DNA from 4 places in the Lysinibacillus sp. Bpr_S20 genome. Region 4 is predicted to be linked to each of the others. Evidence: riboswitches for the same ligand, from Rfam matches in the RefSeq annotation. Region 4 holds a riboswitch; each other region holds the start of a gene.

The links. Region 4 has a riboswitch for lysine ahead of MWJ95_RS19650 (cysteine hydrolase family protein). Riboswitches for the same ligand answer to the same signal wherever they lie in the genome.
Region 1: it holds a riboswitch for lysine, as region 4 does, so the genes downstream of both, MWJ95_RS18935 (transporter substrate-binding domain-containing protein) here and MWJ95_RS19650 (cysteine hydrolase family protein) in region 4, are expected to answer to the same signal.
Region 2: it holds a riboswitch for lysine, as region 4 does, so the genes downstream of both, MWJ95_RS11985 (aspartate kinase) here and MWJ95_RS19650 (cysteine hydrolase family protein) in region 4, are expected to answer to the same signal.
Region 3: it holds a riboswitch for lysine, as region 4 does, so the genes downstream of both, MWJ95_RS24135 (amino acid permease) here and MWJ95_RS19650 (cysteine hydrolase family protein) in region 4, are expected to answer to the same signal.

What each region holds. Positions count from the first base shown of each region.
Region 1 covers NZ_JALNLQ010000009.1:47,174-54,843, reverse strand. Annotated here, with positions in the region: gene MWJ95_RS18940 (amino acid ABC transporter permease) at 1-578, opposite strand, end outside; gene MWJ95_RS18935 (transporter substrate-binding domain-containing protein) at 715-1,581, opposite strand; lysine riboswitch at 1,698-1,884, opposite strand; gene odhB (2-oxoglutarate dehydrogenase complex dihydrolipoyllysine-residue succinyltransferase) at 2,887-4,122, opposite strand; gene MWJ95_RS18925 (2-oxoglutarate dehydrogenase E1 component) at 4,214-7,036, opposite strand; gene MWJ95_RS18920 (sensor histidine kinase) at 7,267-7,670, opposite strand, start outside.
Region 2 covers NZ_JALNLQ010000004.1:214,666-222,335, reverse strand. Annotated here, with positions in the region: gene sdhA (succinate dehydrogenase flavoprotein subunit) at 1-1,548, opposite strand, end outside; gene MWJ95_RS12000 (succinate dehydrogenase cytochrome b558 subunit) at 1,616-2,224, opposite strand; gene MWJ95_RS11995 (YslB family protein) at 2,497-2,931, shown strand; gene MWJ95_RS11990 (methyl-accepting chemotaxis protein) at 2,982-4,241, opposite strand; gene MWJ95_RS11985 (aspartate kinase) at 4,428-5,654, opposite strand; lysine riboswitch at 5,994-6,173, opposite strand; gene uvrC (excinuclease ABC subunit UvrC) at 6,406-7,670, opposite strand, start outside.
Region 3 covers NZ_JALNLQ010000022.1:2,064-9,733, forward strand. Annotated here, with positions in the region: gene MWJ95_RS24125 (sensor histidine kinase) at 65-1,000, opposite strand; gene MWJ95_RS24130 (response regulator transcription factor) at 1,006-1,698, opposite strand; gene MWJ95_RS24135 (amino acid permease) at 1,927-3,387, opposite strand; lysine riboswitch at 3,474-3,650, opposite strand; gene MWJ95_RS24140 (CynX/NimT family MFS transporter) at 3,827-5,035, shown strand; gene MWJ95_RS24145 (nitric oxide synthase oxygenase) at 5,173-6,222, opposite strand; tRNA gene MWJ95_RS24150 (tRNA-Glu) at 6,838-6,909, opposite strand; tRNA gene MWJ95_RS24155 (tRNA-Asn) at 6,911-6,987, opposite strand; tRNA gene MWJ95_RS24160 (tRNA-Ile) at 6,992-7,068, opposite strand; tRNA gene MWJ95_RS24165 (tRNA-Gly) at 7,077-7,150, opposite strand; tRNA gene MWJ95_RS24170 (tRNA-Phe) at 7,154-7,229, opposite strand; tRNA gene MWJ95_RS24175 (tRNA-Ser) at 7,237-7,329, opposite strand; tRNA gene MWJ95_RS24180 (tRNA-Ala) at 7,343-7,418, opposite strand; tRNA gene MWJ95_RS24185 (tRNA-Pro) at 7,434-7,510, opposite strand; tRNA gene MWJ95_RS24190 (tRNA-Arg) at 7,528-7,604, opposite strand; tRNA gene MWJ95_RS24195 (tRNA-Lys) at 7,620-7,670, opposite strand, start outside.
Region 4 covers NZ_JALNLQ010000010.1:9,493-17,162, forward strand. Annotated here, with positions in the region: gene MWJ95_RS19645 (APC family permease) at 1-221, opposite strand, end outside; gene MWJ95_RS19650 (cysteine hydrolase family protein) at 235-951, opposite strand; lysine riboswitch at 1,105-1,289, opposite strand; gene MWJ95_RS19655 (hypothetical protein) at 1,693-2,091, opposite strand; gene MWJ95_RS19660 (helix-turn-helix transcriptional regulator) at 2,093-2,305, opposite strand; partial or broken gene MWJ95_RS19665 (alpha/beta fold hydrolase) at 2,560-3,457, shown strand; gene MWJ95_RS19670 (polysaccharide deacetylase family protein) at 3,970-4,668, opposite strand; gene MWJ95_RS19675 (methyl-accepting chemotaxis protein) at 4,993-6,939, opposite strand; gene MWJ95_RS19680 (methyl-accepting chemotaxis protein) at 7,092-7,670, opposite strand, start outside.

The sequences.
Region 1 (7,670 bases), on a different contig from region 4:
CCTGCAATTGACTTTGTTTGGAAAAATAATTCTGTAACTCCAATAACGTTTAAAACGGCTGTATCTTTAATGTTCATAATTAATTGGTTACCTGTTGCCGGCAATATATTTCGGGCAACTTGTGGTAAAACAACATGTAGCATGATTTGAACATGATTCATACCAATGGCCGATGCAGCCTCGTACTGCCCTTGATCAATGGAAACAATACCGCCACGCACGATTTCTGCCATATAAGCACCCGTATTGAGTGAAACCACTAAAATACCTGCTGTAATAAAATGCATATCAATACCAAATGCTATATCTAATCCGAAAAATACAACCATTGCTTGTACAATCATTGGTGTACCACGGAAGAATTCGACATAGCAAGTAAGTATAAAATTAATGAGTTTTAAGCAATAAAATTTTACACCCTTTTTACGAACTTTGATGGTATGCATAATTCCAATGAAAAATCCGATAAGTGCACCAATAATTGTACTACTAATTGAAATAAGTAATGTATAATAAGTACCTCGTAAAAACATTTGCCAGTTGTTCTCAACAATAGAAATAATCCATTCAAGACTCATGATGTTCCTCCTAACCACGTCGTGTTGCTTGTTTGTTACAGTATCTTATGAAACTTTTAGCTAAGACATTATTAAATATTTTGAGAGATTTTGTGATTGCACGGACTAGCAAATAGCCCGTGCATGTAAGTTTATGTTATTGAGCTGCTGGTTGTTGGTTAATGGCTTCTTCCATAATTTTTTGGCGCTCATCTTCTGAAATACCTTTTAAGATGTCATTGATTTTTTCAAGATCTGCATCACCTTTGCGTACACCAACTGCGATTGATGTATTTGAAATATCTGTCTTGAAGCCTTTTTCAAACTTTACATACGTAAATTTATCATTTGCAGCAGCAGCCGAAATACCTTCTGGACGTTCTGCTACATAGCCGTCAATTTTTCCAGCTTCTAAAGCTACACGCATAGCTGGGAAGTTATCCATTGCAGTTTGTTTTTTTACACCTTTGATTTGATCAATAACTGTGTAGTTAGAAGTATTTAATTGTGATGTGATTTTAGCTCCAGAGAAATCTTGGATGGATGTTGCTTTTTCATATTTGCTTCCTTTTTTAATAACCATGACAAAATCAGATGTATAGTAGTTTTCTGTGAAGTCGATTGTTTGCTTACGCTTATCGGTAGGTGACATACCAGCAATGATTGCATCGATTTTATTTGATTGTAGAGCTGGTACTAAACCATCCCATTCTAATTTTACGATCACTAATTCTTTTCCTAAGCCCTCCGCTATTTTTTTGGCCATTTGTACATCATAGCCACCTGCATATTCTGCATTATCGGCAATTTTTACTGCGCCATTTGCATCATCTTGCTGCGTCCAGTTAAACGGAGCATAACCTGCTTCCATCCCAATACGGAATTGAACGCCACCCTCTTTTGTATCAGTACTTGCAGTGCCTTTACTAGATGATGTCGTATCCTTCTTGTCACTCGTACCACAAGCTGCGAGCAAAATTGCGGTCATTACGGCCAACATAAATACTAACAATTTTCTTTTCATCAAATATTCCCCTTTTCTATAAAAAAATAAGACAACTGTACAAAAAAAGACCTAAGTACTGAACTTAGGTCTTACTTTTTTTAACAGTTGCCCAAATCCTCACTATAATTCCATCATTCCGAGATAGCACAACCTAGTAAACCTGGAAAATAATTCACTAGGACAGTCCTGCACTTATTCACTGCAGACCCAGCATAAAAGTACGAGCTCCTTTTATACTTCGGCGATAGTTCCTTCTTCATTGCGTCTTCGCTTGCTTGTACTCAACAATGAACTAATAAATACCGCGCCTCTACCTCACAATAGGATAAATGTGAGGTTTGTTTATTTAATTGATATTAAGATACTACTATAAAAGTAACTTATTCGTCAAGATAATTTTATTACTTTTCAGACTAATTACAATATTAGGGTTTTTTATCTATTTTATAGCCAAATATACACTCTTACAATGTTGAAAATGATGACTCCGCTTAGCCATGAGATTTCAATAAAAGCGTATGTCGTCGCTTCGTGCCTGTTCAAGTCGTTCCGGCCAATCTTTCCGTCACTTCGGCTGTTTTATCCGTCGCTTTGACTTTTCTTTCCGTCGTTCCGATCAATCTTTCCGTCGCTTCGTGCCTGTTCGTCGTTCCGGCCAATCTTTCCGTCGCTTCGGCTGTTCTATCCGTCGCTTTAACTCTTTTTTCCGTCGTTCTTGCTGCTGTTTCTGTCGCTTTGTGTCCGTTCCATCGTTCCGGTCAATCTTTCCGTCGCTTCGATTGTTTTATCCGTCACTTTGACTCTTCTTTCCGTCGTTCTAAGTGCTGTTTCCGTTGCTTCGTATCAGTTCCTCGTTCCGGCCAATCTTTCCGTCGCTTCGGCTGTTTTATCCATCGCTTTGGCTCTTCTTTCCGTCGTTCTTACTGCTGTTTCCGTCGCTTCGTATCAGTTCCGTCGTTCCGGCCAATCTTTCCGTCACTTCGGCTGTTTTATCCGTCGCTTTGACTTTTCTTTTCATCGCTTCGTGCCTGTTCGTCGTTCCGGCCAATCTTTCCGTCGCTTCGGCTGTTCTATCCGTCGCTTTAACTCTTTTTTCCGTCGTTCTTGCTGCTGTTTCCGTCGCTTTGTGTCCGTTCCGTCGTTCCGGTCAATCTTTCCGTCGCTTCGATTGTTTTATCCGTCACTTTGACTCTTCTTTCCTTCGTTCTAAGTGCTGTTTCCGTCGCTTCGGTTCTTTTATCCATCACTTCTTTATAAATTGATCCATAAAAAGATAAAAAACCCTGCGAAACAATGTTCGCAAGGTTTTTATAAGCCCAGGAATTAAGAATTTAATAATAAATCTTCTGGGTTTTCAAGTAATTCTTTAACAGTTTTAAGGAAGCCTACAGAATCTTTACCATCGATAATACGGTGGTCATAAGAAAGTGCTAAGTACATCATTGGGCGAATTTCTACTTCACCATTCACTTCAACTGGACGTTTTTTGATAGTGTGCATACCAAGGATAGCAGCTTGTGTACCATTCATGATAGGTGTAGACATTAATGAACCGAATACCCCACCATTTGTAATTGTGAATGAGCCACCTGAAAGATCTGCTAAACCTAATTTTTTATCGCGTGCTTTTTTCGCTAGGTCTGCAATTGAATCTTCAATTTCTGCAAAGTTTTTACGGTCAGCATCACGTACAACTGGTACTACTAAACCTTCTTCTGTTGATACAGCTACACCGATATCAAAGAAGTTGTTTAAGTGAATTTCATCACCCACGATTTGTGCGTTAACATATGGGTATTTTTTAAGTGCTGCAACTACAGCTTTTGTGAAGAATGACATGAAACCAAGTTTTGAGCCAGTTGACTCGAAGAATTGGTCTTTTTTACGAGAACGTAAAGCCATTACGTTTGTCATATCTACTTCGTTAAATGTTGTTAACATTGCTGTAGATTGTTTTACTTCAAGTAAGCGTTTTGCAATTGTTTGACGGCGACGGCTCATTTTTTCAACTGTCACACGTGATTCATCAACTGCTGCAACTGCTTTCGGTGCTGCTGGAGCTGCTTGTGGTGCTGCAACTGGAGCTGTACCATGAGCTGCTACGTCTTGTACACGAACGCGGCCTTGTGGATCTACTGGAGATACAGCAGCAAGGTCAATACCTTTTTCACGAGCAAGTTTACGAGCTGCTGGAGATGCGATTACACGCTCACCAGTAGTTTCTTCTACAACTGGTGCTGCTGCAACAGGTGCAGGTGCCGCTTGTGGTGCTGCTGGAACTGGTGCTGCCTCAACTGGAGCTGCCGGAGCAGGTGCTGCGCCTTCGCCAGCTTCTACAACTGCGATTACTTGACCTACTAGTACAGTATCGCCTTCTTCAGCTAAAATTTGAGTTAAAACTCCCGCTTCTTCAGAAATGATTTCAGCGTTTACTTTATCTGTTTCAAGTTCAACGATGAATTCACCTTTTTCAACGCGATCGCCCACTTTTTTTACCCACTGTGCGATACTACCTTCTGTAATCGATTCTGCTAATTCAGGGACTTTAATTTCAGCCACTTTCATTTCCTCCTTTAATAAACGTGCATTGTGCACATTAGAAGGGCTACCGCCTTAGCAAGTAGCCCGGCTCTCATTAATTAATATGTGATTATTTAACTTTTAAAGGCTCAGCAACTGCTTCTTCTACAAGTGCTGCTTGAGCTGCTTTATGAGAATCTGCATCACCTTCAGAAGTCGAACTCATTGCAGGTCGACCTACATAACGTAGTTTTTTACCTTCTGAAAGTTCGTGTAATGTTTCTAATGCATAATTCCAAGAACCTTGGTTTTTAGGTTCTTCTTGTACCCAAACGATTTCTTTTACATTAGGATACTTAGCAATGATATCAGCAACTTGCTCTTTTGGGAATGGGTAAAGTTGTTCTACACGAATAATGTGTAAGTGATCGAAGCCTTCACCGTCTTTAATGCGGTCTGCAATGTCGATCATTACTTTACCTGTACCTAATACAATACGTTCTACAGCTTCTGGTTTCGAACCTAGACCTGGTTGCTCAATTACTTCTTGGAATGAGCCATTTGCCAATTGTTCAGCGTTCGCTGCAGCTAATGGGTGACGAAGTAAGTACTTAGGTGAAACCACTACAAGTGGACGAACACCTTCAGTTCCTAATAATGCTGCTTGACGACGTAATAAGTGGTAGTAGTTACCTGCGTTTGAGCAGTTCGCTACGAACCAGTTATTTTCAGCTGACATTTGTAAGTAACGTTCCATACGGCTTGAAGAGTGTTCTGGTCCTTGACCTTCATAGCCATGTGGTAAAAGAATAACTAAACCAGATTTTTGACCCCATTTAGCACGTGCACCTGAAATAAAGTTATCGAACATAACTTGTGCCATGTTAGCAAAGTCACCAAATTGAGCTTCCCAAACTGATAGCACATGATCATTTTCTAAATTGTAACCATATTCAAAGCCTACTACCCCAGCTTCTGTAAGTGGAGAGTTGTGTACTGTAAATGATGCATTTGCACCTGAAATATGGTGAAGTGGTGTGAATAACTTACCATTGTTTTTGTCATGTAACACTAAGTGACGTTGAGAGAACGTACCACGTTGTGCATCTTGACCTGTAAAACGTACTGGAGTGCCATCTTGAATAATCGTTGCATATGCTAAAGTTTCTGCATGACCCCAGTCGATTTTTGCAGAAGCAAATGCATCACGGCGTTTTTCTAAAATTTTACCAAGTTTTTTCTGTGGTTCGAAGTTTTCTTCAAACACTAAAAGCTCTTCATTAATTTTTTCTAGACGTTCCGCACCAACTGCTGTATCAATTTGTGGGAATTCTACTTTTAATTCTTCAGGCATTTCTGGATGCTTATGCTCATCTTTGTCTGCCATTTCTTTCACATGATCATAAGCTGCTTGCATCTCTGCATAAATAGCTTTATCTAAAGCTGCTACTTCTTCAGCAGAAACTACGCCTTCAGCTGCTAATTGAGCACCGTATAAAGCGCGAACTGGTTCATGTTTAGAAACTAATTTATATGTTTCAGGGTTTGTTACAGTTGGATCATCCGTTTCATTATGACCATGACGACGGTAACCGATAAGGTCAACGATGATATCTTTACCGAATTTTTGACGGTAGTTAGCTGCAAAGCGTCCTACTAAAGCTACAGACTCAGGGCTATCTGCATTTACATGCACAACTGGTACTTCATAACCTTTTGCAGGGTCAGAAGAGTAAACAGAAGAGCGAGAGTCTTGTAATTCAGTTGTAAATCCAATCATGTTGTTAGCAATGATGTGGATTGTACCACCAGTAGTGAACCCCTCAGTTTTTGCAAAGTTTAATACTTCTGTTACGATCCCTTGACCTGGGAATGCAGCGTCACCATGCACAAGAATACCTAATCCTTTTGTGCGGTCATGAATAGCTTGCCCTGGTTTAGAAGTGTCATCTTGTGCTGCACGTGCAGTACCTAAAACAACAGGATTCCCTACTTCTAAGTGAGATGGGTTGTAAGCTAGCTTTACATTCATACCAGATTCACGCATATATGAAGCACCCATATGGTACTTAACATCACCAGTCCAGCCTTTTGTAATTTCAAGGCGGCCGTCTTCTGGGATAAATAAATCATTAGATACATGTGCAAAGTCAGAGAACATCATATCGTATGGTTTATTTAAAATGTGTGTTAACACGTTTAAACGACCACGGTGAGCCATACCAATACGTACTTTTTCCACGTTATTTGCTTCAACTGTTTTCAAAATTTCATCAAATAGAACGATTTGAGTATCTAAACCTTCACCAGAGAAACGTTTTTGACCTACAAAAGTTTTATGAATAAACTTCTCGAAGTTTTCAACACGAGTTAAACGGTCTAATAAAGCTTTTTTCTCATTAGAAGTTAATGATTGTTTAAATGAACCTGTTTCAATTTGTGCTTGAATCCAATCACGTTCTTCTGTAGTTCCTACGTGATTATATTCAAACGCTACTTTACCTGTATAAACAGATTTTAAGTAATCGATTGCATCTTTACCATTTTTCACGTTTGCTGGCACATCTTTGAAGAAGACAGCTGCAGGAATTTCAGCTAAATCTGCAGCGCTTAGGTTGAACGCGCTTTCTTCAATTTGAGCTGTTTGTAGTTCACGGTTTTTCAAAGGATAAATATCTGCCGCTAAATGACCGTTTGAACGGATTGCATCTGCTAATTTCACAGCTGCTAACACTTTCTTGTAATCGCCAGCAGGAGCTGCTGCATTACTAGCTACAGCTACTTCACCTTCTACTACTACTGGTGCACCAAATTGTTGGAATAATAATACTAACTCCGGTTCTACTTCTTCAGGAGACTGTAAGAATAAGTCGTATTGCTCCATCACATATCCTAGGTTAGGACCAGAGAAAGCTGACCATGGAGAACTTACAGTTGTAACGTTGTTCGACATGAAAAATGACCTCCAAATTTTGCCTTTCGGCAGTTCCATTAATTAAAATACAATTAATTATATAATATTTCTTCGTTCTTTTAAAGGATGTTTGACATCTTATCCAATATTTAAAGAACGTTTTTTCCATCTCAATCTTACTACTCTTCACAAAAAATACAACTCTTTTTAGCAAATTAAGCAATTTTATTCTCAAAGGATGAAATAATTAAATAAAGCATGTAATTTTCTCAATTTTTCAGCGGGAATTTCATCAAGAAAACGGTTCCAACATTTTTATCACTCTTGACTTCCACTGAACTATTGTATTTTTCAAGTAACATTTTTGTAATACTTAGCCCTAAGCCTGTACCGCCTATTTGACGATTTCTCGCCTCATCAACCCGATAAAAGCGATCAAAGATAAATGGAATGTTTTCTTCAGCTATACCAATTCCATTATCTTCTATTTTAATCAAAACTTCCTTCCCTAATTCAGATAGTGAAATTTGAATCTCAGGAATTTTTTCACAATAACGAATTGCATTCTCTATTATATTACGAACAATTTGGCTAAGTGCATTTTCTGTTATAAATAATCGCCCTATTTCTTCATCTTTCGACAGCGTCATTCGAGCTTCTGGATGAAGAATTC
Region 2 (7,670 bases), on a different contig from region 4:
TTTCGCAAGGTAAATCATATTTTTCAACTGACGTGTAAAGTGAGCACCTTGGTTACTCCATTTTTGTGTATCGTTGATGTTAATGTTTTCCCAACGTTTTTGGAATTCATCAAGTTTGTTTAATGTATCTTCAAGTTGGTCGTTGTAACGTACTACAGTCATAGTAGCAGTCATCATTTCACCAAGCTCTTTATGAAGTAAGTAAGCGTTTTCTGTGCCATCCATTTTCATGATAGCATCCCACTTAGCTTGTTCTTCTTTAACGCGAGCATCAAAGATTTCTTGTGGAAGATCTTCAGCATGCTTTTTAAGATGTTTAACATAATCTACTGCGTTTGGACCAGCAACCATACCACCATAAATAGCAGATAATAATGAGTTTGCTCCAAGTCGGTTTGCACCATGTTGAGAGTAATCACACTCACCTGCTGCAAATAAACCAGGAATTTCAGTCATTTGGTTGTAGTCAACCCATAATCCACCCATTGAGTAGTGAACTGCTGGGAAAATTTTCATTGGTAATTTACGTGGATCATCACCTACGAATTTTTCGTAGATTTCAATAATACCACCAAGTTTTACATCTAATTCATGTGGATCTTTATGAGAAAGATCTAGGTATACCATGTTTTCACCGTTGATACCTAGTTTTTGGTTCACACAAACATCGAAAATTTCACGTGTTGCAATATCACGTGGTACTAAGTTACCGTAAGCTGGGTATTTTTCTTCTAAGAAGTACCAAGGCTTACCATCTTTATAAGTCCAAATACGGCCACCTTCACCACGAGCTGATTCTGACATTAGACGGTTTTTGTCATCTCCAGGAATAGCTGTTGGGTGAATTTGAATGAACTCACCATTCGCGTATGAAGCACCTTGTTGATAAACGATAGAAGCAGCAGAACCTGTATTAATAACAGAGTTTGTTGTTTTACCGAAGATAATACCAGGGCCACCAGTCGCCATAATAACAGCGTCTGCACGGAATGATTTAATTTCTTCTGTACGCATATCTTGCGCTACGATACCACGACAAACGCCGTCAGGATCGACTACTGCACCAAGGAATTCCCAGTGCTCATATTTGTTAACTAAACCAGCTACTTCGTGAGAACGAACTTGCTCGTCTAGTGCGTATAGTAATTGTTGACCAGTTGTAGCACCAGAAAATGCTGTACGGTGGTGTAATGTACCACCAAAACGACGGAAATCAAGAAGACCTTCTGGAGTACGGTTGAACATTACACCCATACGGTCCATTAAATGAATAATACCAGGGGCTGCATCACACATACCCTTAACTGGTGGTTGGTTCGCTAAGAAGTCCCCACCGTATACTGTATCGTCAAAGTGGATCCAAGGAGAATCCCCTTCACCTTTAGTATTTACTGCACCATTAATTCCGCCCTGCGCACATACAGAGTGTGAGCGTTTTACAGGAACTAATGAGAATAAATCAACTTCAGTACCAACTTCAGCTGCTTTAATCGTTGCCATCAGACCAGCTAGACCGCCGCCGACAACAATTATTTTGCTTTTCGCCATGATTATTTCTCACTCCTCTTAAAAAATTGCAATGATTGTCATGTGCTCTATAGTAGCTTCTATTACATTAAACGAAAGCTAAAATAGCAGCCACACCAACTACACTTAGAATTACGAAAATAATGTTTGTTACATAAGTAGCAATCTTTTGAGACTGAGGAGATTGTGTAATACCCCAGCTTACTAGGAATGCCCATAAACCGTTTGATAAGTGGAAAGTTGCTGATATAATACCAACAATGTAGAATCCAAGCATGAATGGATTAGAAACAATATTCGCCATCATGTCGTAATCAACTTCTGTACCAAGTGCTTTTTGAATACGAGTTTGGAAAATATGCCATGCAATGAAGATCACTAGGAATACACCTGTGAAACGTTGTAATGAGTACATCCAGTTACGGTATGTGCTGAAACGTCCTGTATTTGGTGTAGCAGTGAATGCAATGTAGACACCATAGAATGCGTGGAACATTAATGGAATATAGATGACAATCCATTCAACTAGGATAAGGAATGGAATCTTTTCCATATTTGCGGTAGCTGCGTTATAATTTTCTGCTCCGCCTGTTGCTGTAAAGTTAATTAACAGGTGCATCGTTAAAAACAGACCTACTGGAATGATACCAAGTAGAGAATGTAAGCGACGCCATAAAAACTCTCGATCTTTCGACAAGACTGTTACCCCCCTTAGTACTTAAAATAGCACAACAAAAGAAGTCATCATTTTGTAACTGATACTTCATTGACTGTGTATTTCATCATGGTACAATATTATGACATGTTTATTGTACTCTCAAGATCTACGAGCGTCAAGGCAACTTAGAGTTTTTCATATTCCTTATTAAAGTAACATTCTAGTACATGACGCGTCGTTTTTTCTCGAAAAATCTATCTTTACTTTATCAGTGTCAAATTTCAAGAAAATTCTAAGAAAGAAGGATTTCAATGTTAAACACTTCATCTCCTACAATCTCAGCATTTGGCTATGAGATAATTCGCGATTATATTTTATCTTCCATTCTTGGTAAGCATGAAGGAGATGTCCTTTATTGGGCAGGAAAAGACCTTGCTCGGAAGTTCCCTTGTAAAAATCAAGAAGAGCTTATCGCATTTTTCGCAGATGCCTGTTGGGGTAATTTAGAGCTCATCAAAGAATCGAAGGATGGACGTATATTCCAGCTAACAAATGATCCAGACCTGTTACAAATCGGTCTTCGTAGTTTTAGACTTGAAGCAGGATTTATAGCTGAACAAATCCAGCAAGCAAAAGGTTATTTAACAGAATGCTATGATGAAAAACGTGAAAAGCACCAAAACGTTATGTTTACAGTAAAATGGGACGTCAAAGAACGAATCATGAACACCGTTCCCGCAGAATAAAACAAAAAGGATTGTCATTCCAAATCGTGGATGACAATCCTTTTTTCTATTCATAGTTGTGCATGTCTTTCTTTTAAAAGCACATCTATTAACGAAATAAATGCTTCTAAAATATTTAACGAGTGTTGAATCATTTCCTCTAAGTTAATGATTGATAGTTCATTCACTAATTTTTGTGCGGCCATGTGTACTAATTCATGAGGTTGCTCTATATGCCGATATTCCGGTAAATGTTGAAATTCCTCAAAATGACCATAATACCATTTCCCAAATAGACACTGATGATGCGTTTTTATTGTTTCTTTATGACCAGCCTTTTGAATAGCATTACGTAAAAAGCTAGCATGATCCATTAACCTTGCTGCCAATTGGCTAACTACCGTTTGCTCTGAAGGCTTTCGGATTGTTGGTGCAATAGCTCTTAACATTTCAGATACTTGATTTTGTATGATTTCTGAGAAATCACTAGTATGTAATAATTCCGTCGTTGTTTCCGCTAATCGGCCTACAGCAATTACATTTTCTTCTGATGCGGCTGTTATTTGATGGATGCCATCTGCAGCTTCCTCAATATTTTGACTTGTGACAGTCAAGTTAGCAATATTGTCCTTCATAATACTTAAAAAGTCAGTTAAATAATGTTCGACTTGTTTGATATTGGTTATTGTATTATGTAGTTTCTTATCAATGACTGACCTAATCTTCGTCATTTCATGCAATGAACCTTTCGAGCTGCTTGCTAACTTTCCTACCTCCATCGCGACAACATTAAAGCCCTTACCATGTTCACCAGCACGTGCGGCTTCAATAGATGCATTTAACGATAGAAGTTGTGTTTGATCAGCAATCCCAGTTACACTTTTACCGATATCATCCATTTTGGTCATTTCATCATACAACTGCTCTGTTGAATGAGTTCCTTTAGTCAGCAACTCCTGAACCATTTCACCTTTAGTAATGGACGATTCCATTTCTTCTACAAGTAATAACGAATGCTGTTTTATTTCTTGAATGTTTGCATTTACATTTTGCTCAGACGAAAGCATCTCTTCTGTATTTGACGACATTTCTTCACTCATTGCTGAAATTTCCCCTACACTCATTGAAACATTCTGAACCTTTAAAGCCGTTTGAAAATTAATTAACTCCATATGTGCTAGAACAAAGTCTAAAATCGCATTTTTCACATCAATACTTTCCTGTTCAAGTTCCAATTCTAGAATTCGCTTTTTTAATATTTGTATTTCTAAATCATTGTTTGTTTCAACGCTTTCATCCACTGACTTTTGAAATAAACCGAATAATACCATACAAACTCCCACCTTCCCCTTGGTAAAACATGTCACATTTTATTATATAACAATAGAATTGCATAAAATAGTAAATTTGATGTGAACAAAAAAAGAATGTGCCATTTACTGACACACCCTCTTCAATATTATGTAAAACGCCATAGTGGTGGGGCTTTCGGTACATAAAACATTGGTTGAAATTCGCTACAAAAGCATCTCCTGAAAGAGGTTAAATTCATCATGTAATGCATTTGCTGCACGAATCATGTCGTCCTGGGGTACAACTACAGACACTTTTATTTCCGATGTACTTACCATTTTTACAGGGATATTTTCTCGACGTAGACGATCAAACATGCGCGCAGCCACCCCTGGATTAGATGCCATCCCCGAACCAATAATAGAGACTTTTGCCAAACCGATTTCAAAATCAGCAAAACTGAACCCTAGCGATAATTTGCTATCTTCTAGGACACGTAAAGCTTCTGCAAACTCCTCTTTCAAAATCGTAAATGATACAGTCGGCTTTAAGCCATCAATTATTGCTTGTACGATTATATCAACATTTATGTGATTTTCAGCAAGTTTTGTGAACATATCTGCTAACGAAGCATTGGAATAAGCATCATAACCAACCGTTAAGCGAATAACGTCTGACTCATAGGCAACACCACGTACCATTAAATTTTTCTCCATTTCAACTTCCTCCTTCAATAAAGTACCTACTGTATCTCTCTCGCTCGCCCGAATGATAACTGGGATTTGAAACTTCTTTGCTAACTCTACAGCTCGTGGGTGCATAATTTGTGACCCTAAGTTTGAAAGCTCCAGCATCTCATCATAGGAAATTTCTTTTAACTTTTGCGCCCCAGCGACATGACTTGGATCAGCAGTATAGACTCCGTCCACATTCGTGTAAATATCTACGCGCTCTGCCTTCAATTTTGCTGCTATCGCTATAGCCGCCGTTTCCGCTCCACCTTTACCAAGCGTCGTAATATTCCGTAAATTATCGATCCCCTGTTCCCCAGCTACGATGACGATTTGTCCCTGTGCAAAATGCTCTTCTAGTCGACTAACATCAATCTCATCAATACGTGCATGACCATACAGAGCATCGGTTTGAATACCAGCCTGCCAGCCTGTTAATGACACTGCATTATATCCTTCTTCCTGCAAAGCAAGTGCCACTAACGAACTTGCCAATTGAGCGCTTGTTGAAAATAGTGCGTCTAGTTCACGTTTAGAAGCATTGTCCGATAGATTACGGACCATTTTCGCTATTTCTTCAGCCACACTCCTCATTGTTGACGTAACAACGACAACATCGAAACCTTTTTCCTTTTCTGCAATCGCCTTTTTCACAACATTTTGAATGTGCTCTGTTGAAGCGAATGCCGCACCTCCAAATTTCATCACAATTCTCACCATCTGTATCATTCTCCTTTGTCATCCATCATTTCATTGCGTTTAAAGTAGCTAGACCTTTGCGGATCTTCACAAAAATAGCACTGTAAAAGCAAAGCATCATGAGCACTCACATTTCTCAGTTCCTAATACTTCCGTCCCTTATTATCAAGAACAGATTTTAGTATGGATCTTTGGCATTGACGCTACTTCTATAAGCCCAATATAGTGCCTTGATAATAAGGGAAATCTTCCGGCATCATTCCTTAACAGTACGAAAAGTTGTCTCTAGAAAACTAAAAAAAGCAACCCTCACATAACGTGAAAGCTGCTTATAACATGTACAATAAAAGTAACTTGCGCATGTGTGATAGCCCTCCGAAACGGTTTAGAATCGACAGTCTTACATCTCTTAAATGTAAAACCAGCACAGCATCGGAAACAACGATGCTCTACTTCGGCAAGCTCCCCTTTTATACATTTTCAATGGACTTGTCCGTCCTCTAATGCACTACTCTTGAACCTTGCACCTCTATCATCACTAAATAGTGAACGTATTTAATTGAACCTTAGTGGAAAAATTCCCATTTTATATATAGAAGTAACTAAAAAACTAAGGTGTTGTATATAACATTGCTAAATCAATGTTATATACAACCTTAGCATATGTCTAATCCTTTGACAATGTCTCTTATTGAAATTTTTTCCTTCGCGTAATTGACACTATCGCTTTGCTTTATTTCAGTAATTCTTTGTAGCTACAGCTTCATTTTTGCTACAAAGAACTATCTGCTGAATGAAAGTAAGCATAGATATTGTTAGCTAGATTAGTAGGTATCCCTGCTTCTTCTAATGCCTGTATGCTTGCCTCACGTATTTTTTTGACAGAGCCAAAATGCTTGAGCAATTGCTGTTTTCGCTTTGGACCAACGCCCTCTATCTGATCAAGGACAGACTGTATAGCATGCTTTTCGTGTTGCTGTCGTAAGAAGGTGATCGCAAAGCGGTGTACTTCATCCTGAATTCGTTGTAGTAAATAGAATCCATCGCTTGTGCGCTTTAACGCAATTACTTCAGGTGGATCACCAAAAAGGAGCTGTGACGTATTATGCTTGTCATCTTTTGCTAATCCGGCAATTGGAATGACAAGACCGAGCTCATCTTCTAATACTTCACGCGCGACCTCCATTTGCCCCTTCCCACCATCAATTAGTACTAAATCTGGTAAAGGTAGACCTTCCTTTAATACGCGTGTGTAACGACGACGGATAACTTCCTGCATTGCCCCATAATCATCGTGCTTGGCAGCTGTGCGTGTTTTATATTTTCGATACTCCTTCTTAGCAGGTTTTCCATCAATAAATACAACCATTGCAGAAACAGCATCTGTCCCATGCATATGACTGTTATCGAAAGCTTCAATCCGTAAAGGCGCAGAAATACCCATAGCTTCACCGAGCGCCTCACATGCTCCTATTGTCCGTTCTTCCTGACGTTCAATAAGCTGGAACTTCGCTGCTACAGCAATTTCAGCATTTTTTGTTGCTAATTCAACTAGCTCTTTTTTTTGCCCACGTTTTGGTGTCAGTACTTTCACTTCTAATAGTTCCGTTAAAATCTCCGCATCAATAGATTGTGGGATAAAGATTTCTTTAGGCTTAATGTGCTCAAGCTTGTCATAAAATCGTCCAACGAACGTTAAAAACTCCTCTTCTGCCTCTTGATAAATCGGGAAAATCGAGACATCTCGCTCAATGAGCTTTCCTTGACGGACAAAGAAAACTTGAACACACATCCAGCCCTTCTCGACTGCATAGCCAAATACATCGCGGTTAGTTGTATCACTTGATACGATTTTTTGCTTTTGCATGACCGTATCGATATATGCAATTTGATCACGAAATTCCTTTGCACGCTCAAACTCTAAGTTTTCCGCGGCCGCTAGCATTTTTACCTCTAGCTCTTTTTTAACTTCCTCAACCCCACCATTTAAAAATTTTGTCATATCCTCAATCATATCGTTGTAAGTTTCAACATCAA
Region 3 (7,670 bases), on a different contig from region 4:
CAAATTTCTTAAGTGCAGAAGAAAAGCTTGTAAAGCCATAAAATTGCTCTACAAGCGCGGCTGCTCAGTATGTCATTCGTTTTAAAGAAACTGTAAAAATAGTCTTCTCATATGGGATACTAGAAAGCTGGATAGAGCCCTCCATTAATTCTACAAGACGTTTTGTAATCGTTAAGCCAAGACCGCTCCCTTGAAAGGATTTATTTCTAGAATCCTCAAGCGTATACAATCTTTCAAAAACATTATCAATATGATATTCGTCAATCCCCTTACCACGATCCCAAACATCAATAAAAATAGTAGTATCATCATTTCTTACCGTGAGCCCAATGATGTTTCCTGCAGCACCGTAGGCAATAGCATTTGACAATAAATTATTCAGTACCCTATCTAACGCTTCTTCATTACCAAGGGCATACATGGACATTTCTGGTATTTCTATATCAATCTCTAATCCCATAGACGTGACCATATCGTAAAATGATAAAATATTTTTTCGGCAAATTTCACCTACATTAATTTTCGTCATTGGATAATCTGTATCTCCTGCCTCCAATTTTGCCAGGTCAAAAAATGTATGAATTATTTTTAATACTTCCAATGTTTTAGAATGAACACCAATGAGTAACCTTTGCCGCTCTTCATCACTAAGTGACTGATTAAGCTGCAGCATTTCCGAATAACCTAGTACAACTGTTAAAGGCGTTTTAAGATCATGCGAAATATTGGCCAGCATTTTTTTCATGGAGCTTTCCATTTTTCGATGTGTTGCCCGCACTTTTTGATTGTGATCTAACAACGCATTCATCACAATAAGTAGCTGCTGCAATTCCTGATTGACCGTCGACACTAAAATCTTTTCGTTCGATTGTTCATCAATGATTACTTGCAGTTTTTGATGCATGTATTGAATCGTAGCGTCCTGTTGCCTTTTTGCTCTCACCTGAAAAATAATAATTCCTACGAGTAACACCATTATCAGTAATAAAAATATAATCATAGCGTTTACCCTTCAAATTTATAGCCGATGCCCCAAAGCGTTTTAATATATTGCGGATTGGATGGATCGTCTTCAATTTTTTCACGTAATCTTCTTATATGTACATTAATAATGTTTTCATCCCCATAGTAAGCATCATTCCAAATCAATTGATAAATCTGCTGCTTTGTAAAAACACGATTACGATTTGTTACAAATAATTTTAAGATGGCAAATTCCTTCGACGTTAGCTTTAGCATTTGTCCATTCTTCTCTACCGAAAAATTAACAAGGTCAATCAATAAGTTGTCTACCTCTACTATATCTTTCTTATCCTCTTCTTGATTGGCGTATTTTGTAGCTCTTCTAATTGCGGCTTTGACACGCGCCGAAAATTCCAGCATCGAAAATGGCTTGGCAATATAATCATCTGCCCCCAACCCTAGGCCTAACGCTTTATCGACATCACTATCCTTAGCTGACATAATGATAATCGGAAGTGATGCTTGCTCTCGTACAATCTTTAAAACTTCTAATCCATTAAGTTTCGGTATCATAATATCCAAAATTACTAAATCGAAGGGATTGTTTAAACAATTTTGTAGTGCTTCTTCTCCATTTACGGCAGAGGTAACAAGGAACCCCTCCATCGTTAAATAGCTTTCTACCATTTCACGAATGGCTTGGTCATCTTCTACTAATAAAATATGCTTTTGCACCTTCACGCACCTCTTTCCAACATATCTATTGATTGCCATTTATACAACAGTCTACCACATCCGGACTTACCACCAAAAGTAGGCAAAAATTTTGGAAACTAGAAACCCTCCGTTTAAATCTGAATAAATAAATTTTATCTATACAAATTTCTGAGGTTTCTATATTTCATACCTAAAAAAACTGTCCTGCGAGCATTTTTATAACTCACAGGACAGCTTTTTTATTAATTATTCGACTTTTAAATCACATTGCTCTAGTGGAATCATTTTTGTTCTATGCTTAATTTTATAGCTAAGCCATAACAGCAAGAACAGTGGAATACCGATATACGAGACAAGGACTCCGTACCAGTCTATTGTATTACCCATAAAGGCATTGTAGTTTTGTCCAATAACAACAATCATACAAACCGTAAAGGCAAACAGCGGACCGAATGGAAATAGCTTTGCTTTATACGGCAACAATTTCGGATCTAAGCCCTGTACATCGAACGCTCGACGGAAACGGTAATGGCTAAATGCTATTCCTAGCCAGGCAATAAAGCCAGACATCCCGGAAGCATTTAGAAGCCACATATAGACCACACCATCACCAAAGAATGAAGCTAAAAATGCTAGGCAGCCTACTGCTAAAGTCGCCAATAATGCATAAATTGGAATACCTCGACGACTTAGTTTAGTGAAAAATTTCGGTGCATGTCCATCTACCGCTAATTGCCAAAGCATACGTGACGATGCATAAAGCCCTGAATTCCCTGCTGATAGCATCGCTGTTAGAATGATAGCATTCATCAATGAAGCAGCAAAGGCAATTCCTAAACGGTCGAACACCAGTGTAAATGGTGACACAGCAATATCTTCAGATAACAAACGTGCGTCTGTAAATGGAATCAGCATGCCAATTGCACCAATCGCTAAAATATAAAATAAAAGAATGCGCCAGAAAACCGACTTAACTGCTTTCGGAATATTTTTTCCAGGGTCATCTGTCTCGCCTGCTGTTATTCCAAGTAGCTCTGTTCCTTGGAACGAGAATCCCGCAGCTAAGAAAATACCAAATGTAGCAAGGAAGCCACCGTGGAATGGTCCATCACTGATAAAGAAATTCGTAAAGCCTACAGGAGCTTTTCCTCCTAAAATACCAAAAATCATTAAGAAACTAATGATTATAAAGATAATGACAGTTACAACCTTTATCATGGAAAACCAATATTCACTTTCACCATAGCTTTTTACCGATAATAGATTAAACGTTAAAACGACCGCAATAAATAAAACAGTCCAAAGTGCTGATGAGCTATCTGGGAACCAATATTTCATAATTAATGACACAGCAGAAATCTCTGCCGCAATTGTTATTGCCCAGTTGTACCAGTAGTTCCAACCAAGTGCAAAGCCTAGAGCTGGGTCTACAAATTTGGTAGCATACGTACTAAATGAACCCGATGATGGCATATAGGCTGCCATTTCTCCTAAGCTCGTCATTAAAAAATACACCATGATACCGATTAATGCGTAGGCGAGTAGTGCACCTCCAGGACCTGCTTGCGCAATGGCACCTCCACTAGCTAAAAACAATCCTGTACCGATTGTACCGCCTAATGAAATCATTGTAATATGACGGCTTTTTAATTCTTTTTTCAACTTCGGCGCTTTATGACCGAGCTGATTGACTTTTATCTCACTCACGTTATAGCTTCCTTCCTTTTATAAGAGGCAAAAAAATGCCATCACATGAACATTACTGTGATGGCTAAGTAAATCCTCTGTTCTTTCAAAATGATAGCTCAACACGTTGTTCAAACGTGACAGTTCTGTTCCTTTCGGAGACAGCCCCAGCATGAGGTTTTCAAGTCCCCTCACACTTCGGCAGTATTTCCTTTCAACTAATATCTCTAATGCTTGTCATTTCCATTAGCATACTCTTAAATACCGCGACCTCTACCTCACTATAAACATGAGGTATATAAATATTAAATTTATGATGGGTTTTAGTTTAACATACGACCTATGCCATTTCAATAACTCGAACAATGTTCGGTATTTTGTGAATTTTCCACTATTTTGATTAGTGTGATAAAGTAGTATAGTAATTCAATCAAAATTGTTCTAACAGGGGGGGATTTACTTGACTACACATGAACATACCGATACTTATTCAAGCAGGAAAATTAACTGGAAAGGTACAACCTTATTACTAGTTATCGGCGTAATTTGTATTGCTTCGACATTACGGATGCCGCTAACAGTGGTTGGACCTATTATTTCCTTTATCCGTGAAGATCTCGGCATATCTAATATACTAGCGGGCTTTCTAACAACGATCCCACTACTAGCATTTGCAATCATTTCTCCATTCGCACCAATTGTCGCACGTAAATTGGGGCTAGAAATAACATTATTTTTATCAACTATTCTTTTAGCGTTAGGAATTGTACTACGCTCCCTTGGCACAACTAGTTTACTCATAGTCGGTACTATGTTAATCGGCATAGCCATTTCATTCGGTAATGTACTAATTCCGGGATTACTTAAATTAAAGTTTCCCTATCACGTAGGTTTACTTATGGCATTTTTCACAATGTCGATGAATTTAACAGCTGGACTCGGTGCTGGCATTAGCTATCCTGTTGCCAGTTCATCACTTGGCTGGCAAGGAGCGCTGGCAATCGCACTTGTTCTTGTCGTGTTAACCATTTTAATTTGGATTCCGCAGTTGAAATTTAATAAGCCTGAACCGACTGTTAAAACAACGAAAGAACGTACACCATTATGGAAATCTCCTGTTACTTGGGCAGTAACGGGCGCTATGGGGTTTCAATCATTATTATTCTACACAACCGCCGCTTGGATTCCTGAAATATATATATCACAAGGATTAGCTGCAGATCGTGCAGGGTGGATGTTTTCCATCATGCAATTTTCACAAGTCCCAATGGCTTTAGTGGTGCCTATTATCGCTAGTAAAATGACATCTCAACGACCTCTCGTATTAATGTTTACTGTATTTTACTTAGTTGGCTTTATCGGAGTAGTGATGGAATGGAAGAGCCTCGCTGTACTGTGGATGGTGCTACTAGGCTTAGCTGGAGGGGCTTCATTCGCTTTAGCAATGATGTTCTTTACACTACGTACCCGTACAGCTTTTGAGGCAGCTGATTTATCAGGGTTTGCCCAATCATTAGGGTATTTATTAGCCGCAATCGGTCCAATCTTATTTGGTTATTTGCATGATTTATTCGGCGGCTGGAATACCGCGGGTTGGTTATTTGTCATCGTAGTATTAATACTCTTCATATGTTCATTTAGAGCTTCTAAAAATGAATATGTGAATTAATATCCGCCGGAGGCTTTAACTTCTTTCAGCGGGTGCTCGGATATCCTCTGAAAGAAGTTAAAAAGCACTAGTTTTAAACAAACCAGTGCTTTTTTTTATTTGCGAAAGACAACATTCAGTATATAAATAAAACAGTTCTATTCATACATTGGTTTCTGATAAAAATAGTTCGGTGTATTATAAACATTAACATAAGGCTTATGGAAAATATGCGTTGTAGCTGGTGAAAGAGGTGGGATCAACCACGTCCAATTGCCTGTAACTTTACGATCTATTGCTGCTTCTGTTTCCTCGAACAATTTAAATTGCTGTGCAGCTGTATGATGATCTACAATGCTGACACCGTCCTCTTTAAAGGAATGTAGAACTGCAATATTCAGCTCAACTAATGCACGATCACGCCATAGAGAAGCCTGTCTAGTTGTATCGAGATTGAAAATTTCTGCAATAGCAGGAAGCATATTATAACGTTCTTGATCCGCTAAATTACGTGCCCCAATTTCTGTACCCATATACCAACCATTAAATGGGGCGGCCTCAAAATCAATACTTGCCATTTGGAAGCGCATGCTTGAAATAATCGGCACTGCATACCATTTCAATCCTAACTTCTCTATTTGAGGAGATCCTGGATGACGAATTGGTACCTCGAGTATATATTCATCAGGAATTATAAACACCTGTGGCTCCTTTCCATCCACCTGTACAATAAGCGGAAGGATATCAAAGGCTGTTCTTTCACCTTGCCAGCCAAGTGATTCACATACTTTTGTAAAGTCAACTGAATGCGGATCACCAACGATCCCAGACTCCGTTTCATAGCCAGCATAACGAATTAGCTGATGATTCCATATACGAACTCGCCCTGGTGCAAAAACCGTTATTGTTGGGCGAATTTTCCCACCATTAGTTGCATACTTAATATGCTCAAGCAAAGCAGTGAAGATACCCTCTTCATTTGAAATATCACGGGCATCTACAACATGTAGCGATTGCCAAAACAATCGACCAATACACTTATTACTATTGCGCCAAGCCACTCGTGCACCAAAGATTAATTCTTCTGTTGTCGGTATATATTCGCCTGCTGTTTTAATTTGCTGTAATTTATTTTCTAGCCATGTTTTCGACTTATTTTGTTCTACTTGATAAAGTTCTAAAAACTGCTGTACTTCATGTAAATTCATATCGAATTCCTCCATCTACCCTCATATTAGAGGAATAGAACTATATTCACCACGAAAATATCTGCTAGAAAACATACATCTTTTATATATGAAATACTTTGTTCAATATTTAATATCATCTCTTTTATTTTTCTAAATTTATTTATGGATTAGGGTTCCCATTTTGAGTAGACATTATAAAAATTAGAGGAAATTACAGAGGAAAAACTATTGAGCATGGTTTTTTAATGAATTATATCTTGGCATAATTGCGTCCGGAATTGTCCTTTCGCTTAGCCTGTATTGAGGATCGACACGATGTCGTTGATTTTGGTAATGCCGTAGGACGTGGCATTTTACTGTTACAATCAATTAGCCGTTACCGCATGGATATGATGATTTTAGGCTAACACCCTACATGAAATCCCTTCCGATTCCGTGACATCCGTCAAAGGCTTTAACTTCTATGCCCAAGTATAGACAAGAGAAGCCTTCAGTCATTATCCCCATCTCAATATTTAAGAGTAGACGTTACTACCTGGGAATTAGAGATACAATTTCATTCATGAATGGTATCTTGTTGTCAGTATAGTTGGCATAAAAAAAGCATGTCGCACTAATGTGCAACATGCTTGATGACCCGTACGGGATTCGAACCCGTGTTACCGCCGTGAAAGGGCGGTGTCTTAACCACTTGACCAACGGGCCGTGGCTCCGAAGGCAGGACTCGAACCTGCGACAACCTGATTAACAGTCAGGTGCTACTACCAACTGAGCTACTTCGGAATAATGGTGGGCCTAAATGGACTCGAACCATCGACCTCACGCTTATCAGGCGTGCGCTCTAACCAGCTGAGCTATAGGCCCATTATTTTTGGAGCGGGTGATGAGAATCGAACTCACGACATCAGCTTGGAAGGCTGAGGTTTTACCATTAAACTACACCCGCATATGGTGGGTCAGGACGGAATCGAACCGCCGACACTTAGAGCTTCAATCTAATGCTCTACCAACTGAGCTACTGACCCGGAAAAATGGAGGAGGTAGAGGGATTCGAACCCCCGCGCGGTGTTACCCGCCTGTCGGTTTTCAAGACCGATCCCTTCAGCCAGACTTGGGTATACCTCCGGAAATATATAAATGGTGGAGCCTAGCGGGATCGAACCGCTGACCTCCTGCGTGCAAGGCAGGCGCTCTCCCAGCTGAGCTAAGGCCCCAACAATAAGGAAAGATGGTCGGAATGACAGGATTCGAACCTACGACCCCTTGGTCCCAAACCAAGTGCTCTACCAAGCTGAGCTACATTCCGATACTATTAGGCTTTTTTGGCGCGCCCGACAGGAGTCGAACCCATAACCTTCTGATCCGTAGTCAGACGCTCTATCCAATTGAGCTACGGGCGCAATTATAAAAAATGATGAGCCATGAAGGACTCGAACCTTCGACCCTCTGATTAAAAGTCAGATGCT
Region 4 (7,670 bases):
AAAACAGCAGCCATTCGACCGTAACTATATGCAGAAAACATCATTGCAACCATCGCAATCAAGTAGGCTAATGGCAACATCCCACCTGTAGACTCTGCTGCAAAGCCATAAATATAAGCTGGCGCAATCGGTGTCATAAAAGCAATACCATAAATGACTAAATCTTTTAATGTTAAAACACGCTTTAACTGTGGTGTATGATCATTTGGTGTTTGACTCATAGACCATTTCCTCTCACACTTTCGTAGGTTCGCGTTTTGATAGTTCTTCCGTTACTAACTCAATTACTTCATCTGTACTCATCACTTGGCAATAAATTTGATTCATAATCATAATTTCAGCATCATGAAGCTGTTGCGTTGCAGCTGTACATGCATCTTCAACTAAAATAACTTCAAAGCCTGCGTCAGCTAAGCTTCGAACTGTTGAAGCAACACATTGATCTGTGACAACACCTGTACAAACTACTGTTTCAATGCCCATATTACGCAGTAAAAATTCATAATTCGTACCACTTAATACGCTATCTGTCGTTTTATTTACAACAATTTCGTCATCAAGAGGCTTTAATTCATCCACCATCTCCGCTCCTGGGTCACCGATTGGCAATAAAATATTGTTCCATCCTGGCCGGCGTTGTACAGGAGAACGATCTCGTCCATCTTTATGATGGCAAGCAATGCGACCAAATGTTACTTCTAATTTATTAGTACGGAAAAAATCTAAAAGCTTTTTATTGTTCGGGATCGTTAAATTGTCGATACGATCAAAAAAGTATTCCCACTGATCAAACATGCCCTTTTCTCTTGCAATCTGCGCGTCTAATCCGTCTCGGCTAATAAACTGATGTTGCATGTCTACTATTAGTAATGCTGTTTTATCTGGGTTCACGTTTATTTTTTGACCGTCAGTCGGTAAAAATTCATAATATAATGTTGATGTATTCTCCATAATATCCCCTCCAAAATACCTCAAATTCCAAAATGTAAAGACAAATAAAAAACAGACTCTTCGTGCAAAAAGAATCTGTCTAACACAAAAATGACCTACTCATTTCTAGAAACTAAAATGAATCGACCATTTAAACTTCCCACCGTTTGTCTAAACAGAGATAGCACAACTTCATAAACACGTATGTTTACGAAGACAGTCCTGCAACTATTCGCTACAGACCCAGTATATGATGGCGAGAACTCATCACATACTTCGGCGACACTTCCTTCTATCTAACTTCCTCATCTTCTCGGACTCCATTAGGTACTGTTAATTGCCGCGCCTCTACCTCACTATCAGAAAAGTGAGGCTTATTTAAATATTTGAAATAATTATATTATTCCATTTTTTATATGTCAACTTTATAATCTACTATATTTTATAAGACTTACTGCACACAACCACAAAAAAATGACCATCAAACACTTTAAACAATAACTATTTACAATAATGAAGAGAGAGGTATACCCCCATGCAATTTTTTTAAAATTTTGTCCTATAGAAAAAATCATCTAACACATAGTAAAAAACTTCTCAGAAAAACAAGCTTCTAATTAAGTAGTCTATTAATACACAAAAAATGCCTTACTTATATTACCAGCTATAAGTAAGGCACCTCTAAAATTATATTCAGTTTTATTCATATATTAAACAGTAATAAAAGGTCTCAGCAGCCGCACAACCACCTTCTGTTCATTCTTAATCCTCAGATTCTACTCGATTATTTAAGTAATCTCGTATTATCCATTTTAAGAGCAAACTAATTAAGATAAGATACCCAACCAACTTCGGATACGTAATGGAAATCATAGAATTTTGTATTAATAACGTGCCTAAAAGTAAAACGAGAATGGTAAACCAATATATGAGATTTCCTGCAAATAAGGCATTATCTCGCGTACGTTGGTCATGCTGAAGATTGATTTTATTCCATTTCCCTTTTCTATGAACGTCAAGACCAAATGTAATCAGGTGAATTGTTGCTAAAATAGCAATGATCAATGTTAACTTAGAATGTGAAATGAAGAAATAGCTAATAAACAAATACAATGGAATCCCTATACGCAAAATAAAGTTTGTTCGATACGATACATTCATTTTATTCTTCTCCTTCAATCCAAAATAATTTTTCAAGTGGGCATTCTAAAACAGTTGCTAATTTAATAGCAGTACCAATAGATGGTTCATATCGTTGTTTTTCAATCGCTATAATCGTTTGTCTTGTAACAGAGATACCTTCAGCTAATTGGTCCTGTGTTAAGCCTTTTTCTTTCCTAAATTCTTTGACTGAATTTCGCACCCCATGCTTCATGAATTACATCCTTCCTAAAATGTAATGTATACATTACATAATATAATATTAAAAAATCTAAAATGTAATGTCAACATTACATTTTGAGTTTCCTCAATATTGTGCAGCAATCGGTCCATATTATTGAATAACATTTTTTTGGAAGGCTACCAAACAACGCTCTTGGAATATTAATTCTCCTATTGAGCAATCCAAAAGAGTATAATAGTATTTGTTAGAAAATTCAAACTTTTGATAAATAGGATGTGTTAAAGATGTGGGAACAAAAATTAATTGAAACACCAAGAGGAACTTTCGAATATTTTGTAAAGGGAAGCGGCGAGCCACTTGCCATTACACATTTTTACATGGCTTTTAATGAAAAAGGCAATTGGTTTGCTAATCCGTTCACAGAGTATTACCAAGTCTTTTTAATATTGGTTTGCTAATCCGTTCACAGAGTATTACCAAGTCTTTTTAATTAATGTCCGGGGAGCAGGTAATTCAGCTGTAGTTGAAGCAGATGAGCAAATGAATTTAGAAGAAATTATTTTAGATTTAGAAGCAATTCGTGAAGCTTTACATATTCCTAAATGGGCTTTTGCAGGTCATTCAACAGGTGGCATGCTCGCCTTGCAATATGCTGTATTAAAACAACAATCTCTAACAAAATGTATCTGTGGTTGCAGTGCAGCAAGTAAAGCTTACGCAAGTCATCCAAATAGCATTTACTGTCCTGAAAATAAAAATTTCAGTCGTATTATCGAAATTATGGAAAGTTTAAATAACAGCAAAACGCCTCAGGAAAAACGAAAAGAACTAGATTTTGAATGGGCACTTATGTCATTTACCAGCAAAGAAAAATTAAAACATGCTCTGACAATACCGACTAGTGGACGTACTGTTGGTCGCACACTAGATTACTTTAGAAAAGTTGCAGTAAAGTCATTAGATTTGCGTAAAGAACTACCGACAATTCATATAGATACATATGTATTTGGAGGGAAATATGACGCGCAATGTCCGGTTGAATTTAGTTACGAAATTGTTGACCTTATTCCTACGTCTGAATTAACTATCTTTGAACAATCGAATCACTATCCATTTGTTGAAGAAGAGAAAGTATTTATGGATTTTGTTAAAGAGACTACCAAGACACTCAAGCATATATAATATATAAATTAAACGTTTCCAAATAAAAGTTAGGGAATCCCCTTCATTCAATTGAGTAAGGAATGCTCTATAAACCGAACAGGAACTTATTACATATACAGAAAAGCCTCCAGTTCCTTCAGCTTCCGTGTCGTCATGGACACCCTTGCTCTTGGCTAACCTCTTCGTCTGTCTTCAAGGTTCTGAATATACAAGTCAGGCGCACAAATACAAATATGCGTACAGTGCCGTACTGAACTCATTTTTAACAAGCTACCTAATAAAATAATCGTTTCTAACTTCTAAGGGTCCCTTCAAAATGGATTGGTAGGTGAGGGATAAATGCCTGTAAAATCCGGCTTGTTGAAAATAAAGGCTGTTTTCTCAAAGATTGTTTCTGTAAAACATAAAGACAACTAACCGGATGAAGAAGAGAAATTTCCTGGGAGAAGGATGCATCCATTTAAAGCAGAAAACGGCAGTAACAAAAAAAGAGTTAATCCAACGAAGATAGGAAATTAACTCTTTTTTTACTATAAATCTTGAAGTTCATTAACAGTGACAAATTTATAACCCTTATTTGAAAGTTCCTGTAGTATACCTTCAATTGTTTGGAGCGCTTTGCCCGTTTTATCATACATTGGATGCAGTAAGATAATCGAACCAGGTTCAATATTCTCAGTCACATATTTTACTTTGTCAGAAACCGTTGTGTAAAAAGTATCTGGTTCAAGGTTCCAAGTTATCGTTTCTCTTTTATTTTTATTTAGATAATACGGCAACCCTATCAGCTTTTTCCCATTAGGTGGCCGAACATCAATTTCACCTTCGTAACCTGTATTTCGAATCAATTGATCTGTCTTTTCTATTTCATCTTTGTAATAAGAGGGTGTTTTGAAAATCATCCGATTATGCGAATAGGTATGATTCCCAATTTGATGTCCTTCTTCTGCAATTCTTCTTGCTTCCTCTGGAAATTTTTCTATTTCTGCACCTATAAGAAAAAAGGTAGCTTTAGCATTGTACTCTTCTAATAGCGGCAATATCTGATTTGTGTTATCCGCTGGTCCATCATCAAAGGTTAAAGCAACTACTTTTTGATTCGTCTCTACTTGGTTGGTTAAGCCCCCAAATAACTGATACGTCCTAGAATTCATTAATTTATAAGTGCCTAGTAGTAGAAGGAAAATTAAGAGAATCCCTATCCCAATCAATACCAACTTCTTTTTCATAGCAATCCTCTTTCCATTCAGGAGTTTTAAAACCGTTTACCATTTTATCAAAAAGCGTTAGTCCTTCCAAATCAAAGGCAACAGTAACAGTCAAAAATATTCTGTATTCTTTTCTTCGTCAAAAATCCAATTTAGAAAGCTCTCCCGAATACTGTTCTCCCTACCTACTTTTTGTTGAGCAGTATTAAATAAAATCATTTTGAAATTAAGGCTATTTCAGAATTCCCTTATTAAACTATCCTACCCTGTTAGTGCAAAATGAAAGAAGCAGTGGGATGAAGAAAGCCCCACTGCTTAAGTTTCATATGAATACAAAAGAAAAATTTAATATTTAAAGTGAAGAACATACCCCTGTAGTTCATCGGCCAGATCAAGTAGACCTTTGGCTGCAGAAGCCATGTCCTGCATGGAGGATAATGTTTGTTCAGTTGAAGCCGCAACTTCCTCAGATGCAGCAGCATTTAACTTCGCGTGATCCGATAGCTCAATCGCAGTGGCAGACACTTCTTCAACCACTGCAGACATTTCTTGAGCAGAGGCAGAAATCCCCTCCATTTTTGGTGCCATATTTCGAAGACTTTCTATAATACTCTTAAATTTTTTACTCGTATCCTCGGTTAATTGTAAACCATTTTGAACATCTACTGATGCTTTCGTCATTGTTTCTACAGATTTAGCGGTATCTTGCTGAATACCTGTTATGAGCGTGGAGATTTGTATAGCTGATTGCTGAGATTGCTCTGCTAATTTTCGAACCTCATCGGCCACTACTGCAAAGCCTTTCCCTTGTTCTCCTGCACGCGCTGCCTCAATCGCGGCATTTAGCGCAAGTAAATTGGTTTGGTCCGAGATCGCACTGATCATCTCTAAAATTGAGCCAATTTCTTTTGTTCGGTCATAGAGTGTTTTGATCATTGTATCTGATTGCGTAACAGATTCATGAATAGAAAGCATTTGGTTCACCGTTTGTTCTACAGATTGACCGCCCGCTTCTGCTAATTGAATAGCATTACTAGATAGGTCTGAAACCTGCATAGAGCTATCAGCAACGTCAACGACTCTTTTAGCGATTTCCTCAATAGAAAGAGCATTTTGGTCAATACTAGTTGTTTGTTTTTCCGTACTAATAGCTACCTGCTGCATAGCTTCTGTAACCTGCTCGGAAGCCTCAATATTTTGCTCTGCATTACCAGATAAATCTTGTGCGGATTTTTGAACATGCACAGCACTTTGATCGACATTTCGGATTAATTTCTTTAAGTTCACCTTCATAGAAATAAAGGCTTCCCCAAGCTGTCCAATTTCATCCTTAGAGTGAACTTCAATAAACTCGGTAAAATCTCCGTCACTAATTTTTAATGCGCTATTTTGCAGCAATTTAAGCGGACCGACAATAGATTTAATCATGAAGATTATAAAAATAATACCCAAAATAATGGAAACAACGATGATGATTAAGGCGATATGAAACGTGGATGTGGCAGTTTTTGTCGCCTCTGCAGTAAATACTGTTCCAATGACCTTCCATCCTGTAAGTTCATTTGTGACAAATTGTAAATGGCGGTCACTCTCTTTAATGGTACCTTCACTTTGTTCAAAAATTTTAGGAATATAATCTTCTGTTGCTTCAGTGCCGCTTTCTTTATCCCGCTGAGAAACATATAGCTTTTCATCATCTATGATGGAGGCAAAACCAGTTTCTCCAATCCGTGCCTCTTGTGTAATAGCACTTAGAGCAGATATATTTAAATCAACGGCAATGACCCCAGATTCATCCGGAAGAAGCTGCATGATTGTGACAACCAAGTGATTTGAGACTATTGATATATATGGAGTAGTAATAGATGCATGCCCTTTATTTTCAATAGCCTCTTTATACCAAGGGCGAATACGAGGGTCAAAATCACTGGGATATTCTTGAGCAGGTTCATCTATTAATCTTCCGTCAGCTGTACCTATGTAAAGCAGTTCCACCTCTGGATGCGTATTGATATATTCCTGGAATAGATTTTTCAATTCTTTGCTGTCTTCTAGTAACGAAGACTGATATATCTTTGTTGCAAGGTATTCGATATCATATATTTTAGGAACAAACATATTTGTAATATCGTTATTAAGTATACGGATACTTTCTGTAGAACTAGCGTATTGCTCATTCAAAATTTCATTTTTTATACTTTGAAAGGCGGTATATCCAATTAAAAGAGTAGGAACGAACAGTATGACTAAAAATGCAAAAATAAGTTTCTTTCTTAGGCTAATTCGTTGCATAGATGTTTTCCTCCTTAATTTATCTAGTTTCCAGCTTTCTTTTGGACAGTCACTTCATGGCAAGGCCAATAGACCAAGAGTTCGAAACATGAATGCCGCAATTTGTTCACGGGTTAAGTTTTCTCTTGGCCTAAAATGGCCGTTTTCATCCACTAGTCTTCGTAATGAAATTTCTTTAATAAGCCCTGAAGCTCGTCTGACTGCTGAGCCATTTCCTTCGCTGAAGAAGCCATATGCTCTATCAATGCTAATTGCTCCTCAGCAGTGACTGTTACATGCTCTGAACTTTCCGTTGCACTATTAGCAATACGCGCCATTTCCTCTGTGGAAGCAGTTACTTCTTGTATGCCTGCTGACATTTGCTCAGTCGACGCTGAAATGTCTTGAAGCTGCGCACTTACGCCTTCTATCGATGACATAATCTTTTGGAATGCCTCTTTTGTTGCATCAACAACTTCCATACCTGCAGCAGTTTCCTTCGTATTACTTGAAATAGCTGTAATCACATTGGTAGTGTCGTGTTGAATCGAAAGTATAAGGGCCGCAATTTGGTCAGCGGATTGCTTCGATTGTTCTGCTAATTTTCGTACCTCGTCTGCTACTACAGCAAAGCCTTTTCCTTGTTCCCCTGCACGTGCTGCTTCAATCGCAGCATTTAATGCAAGTAAGTTCGTTTGATCAGCAATGCCCGTTATCACATCAACAATATTGCCTATTTGTTGTGATTGTTC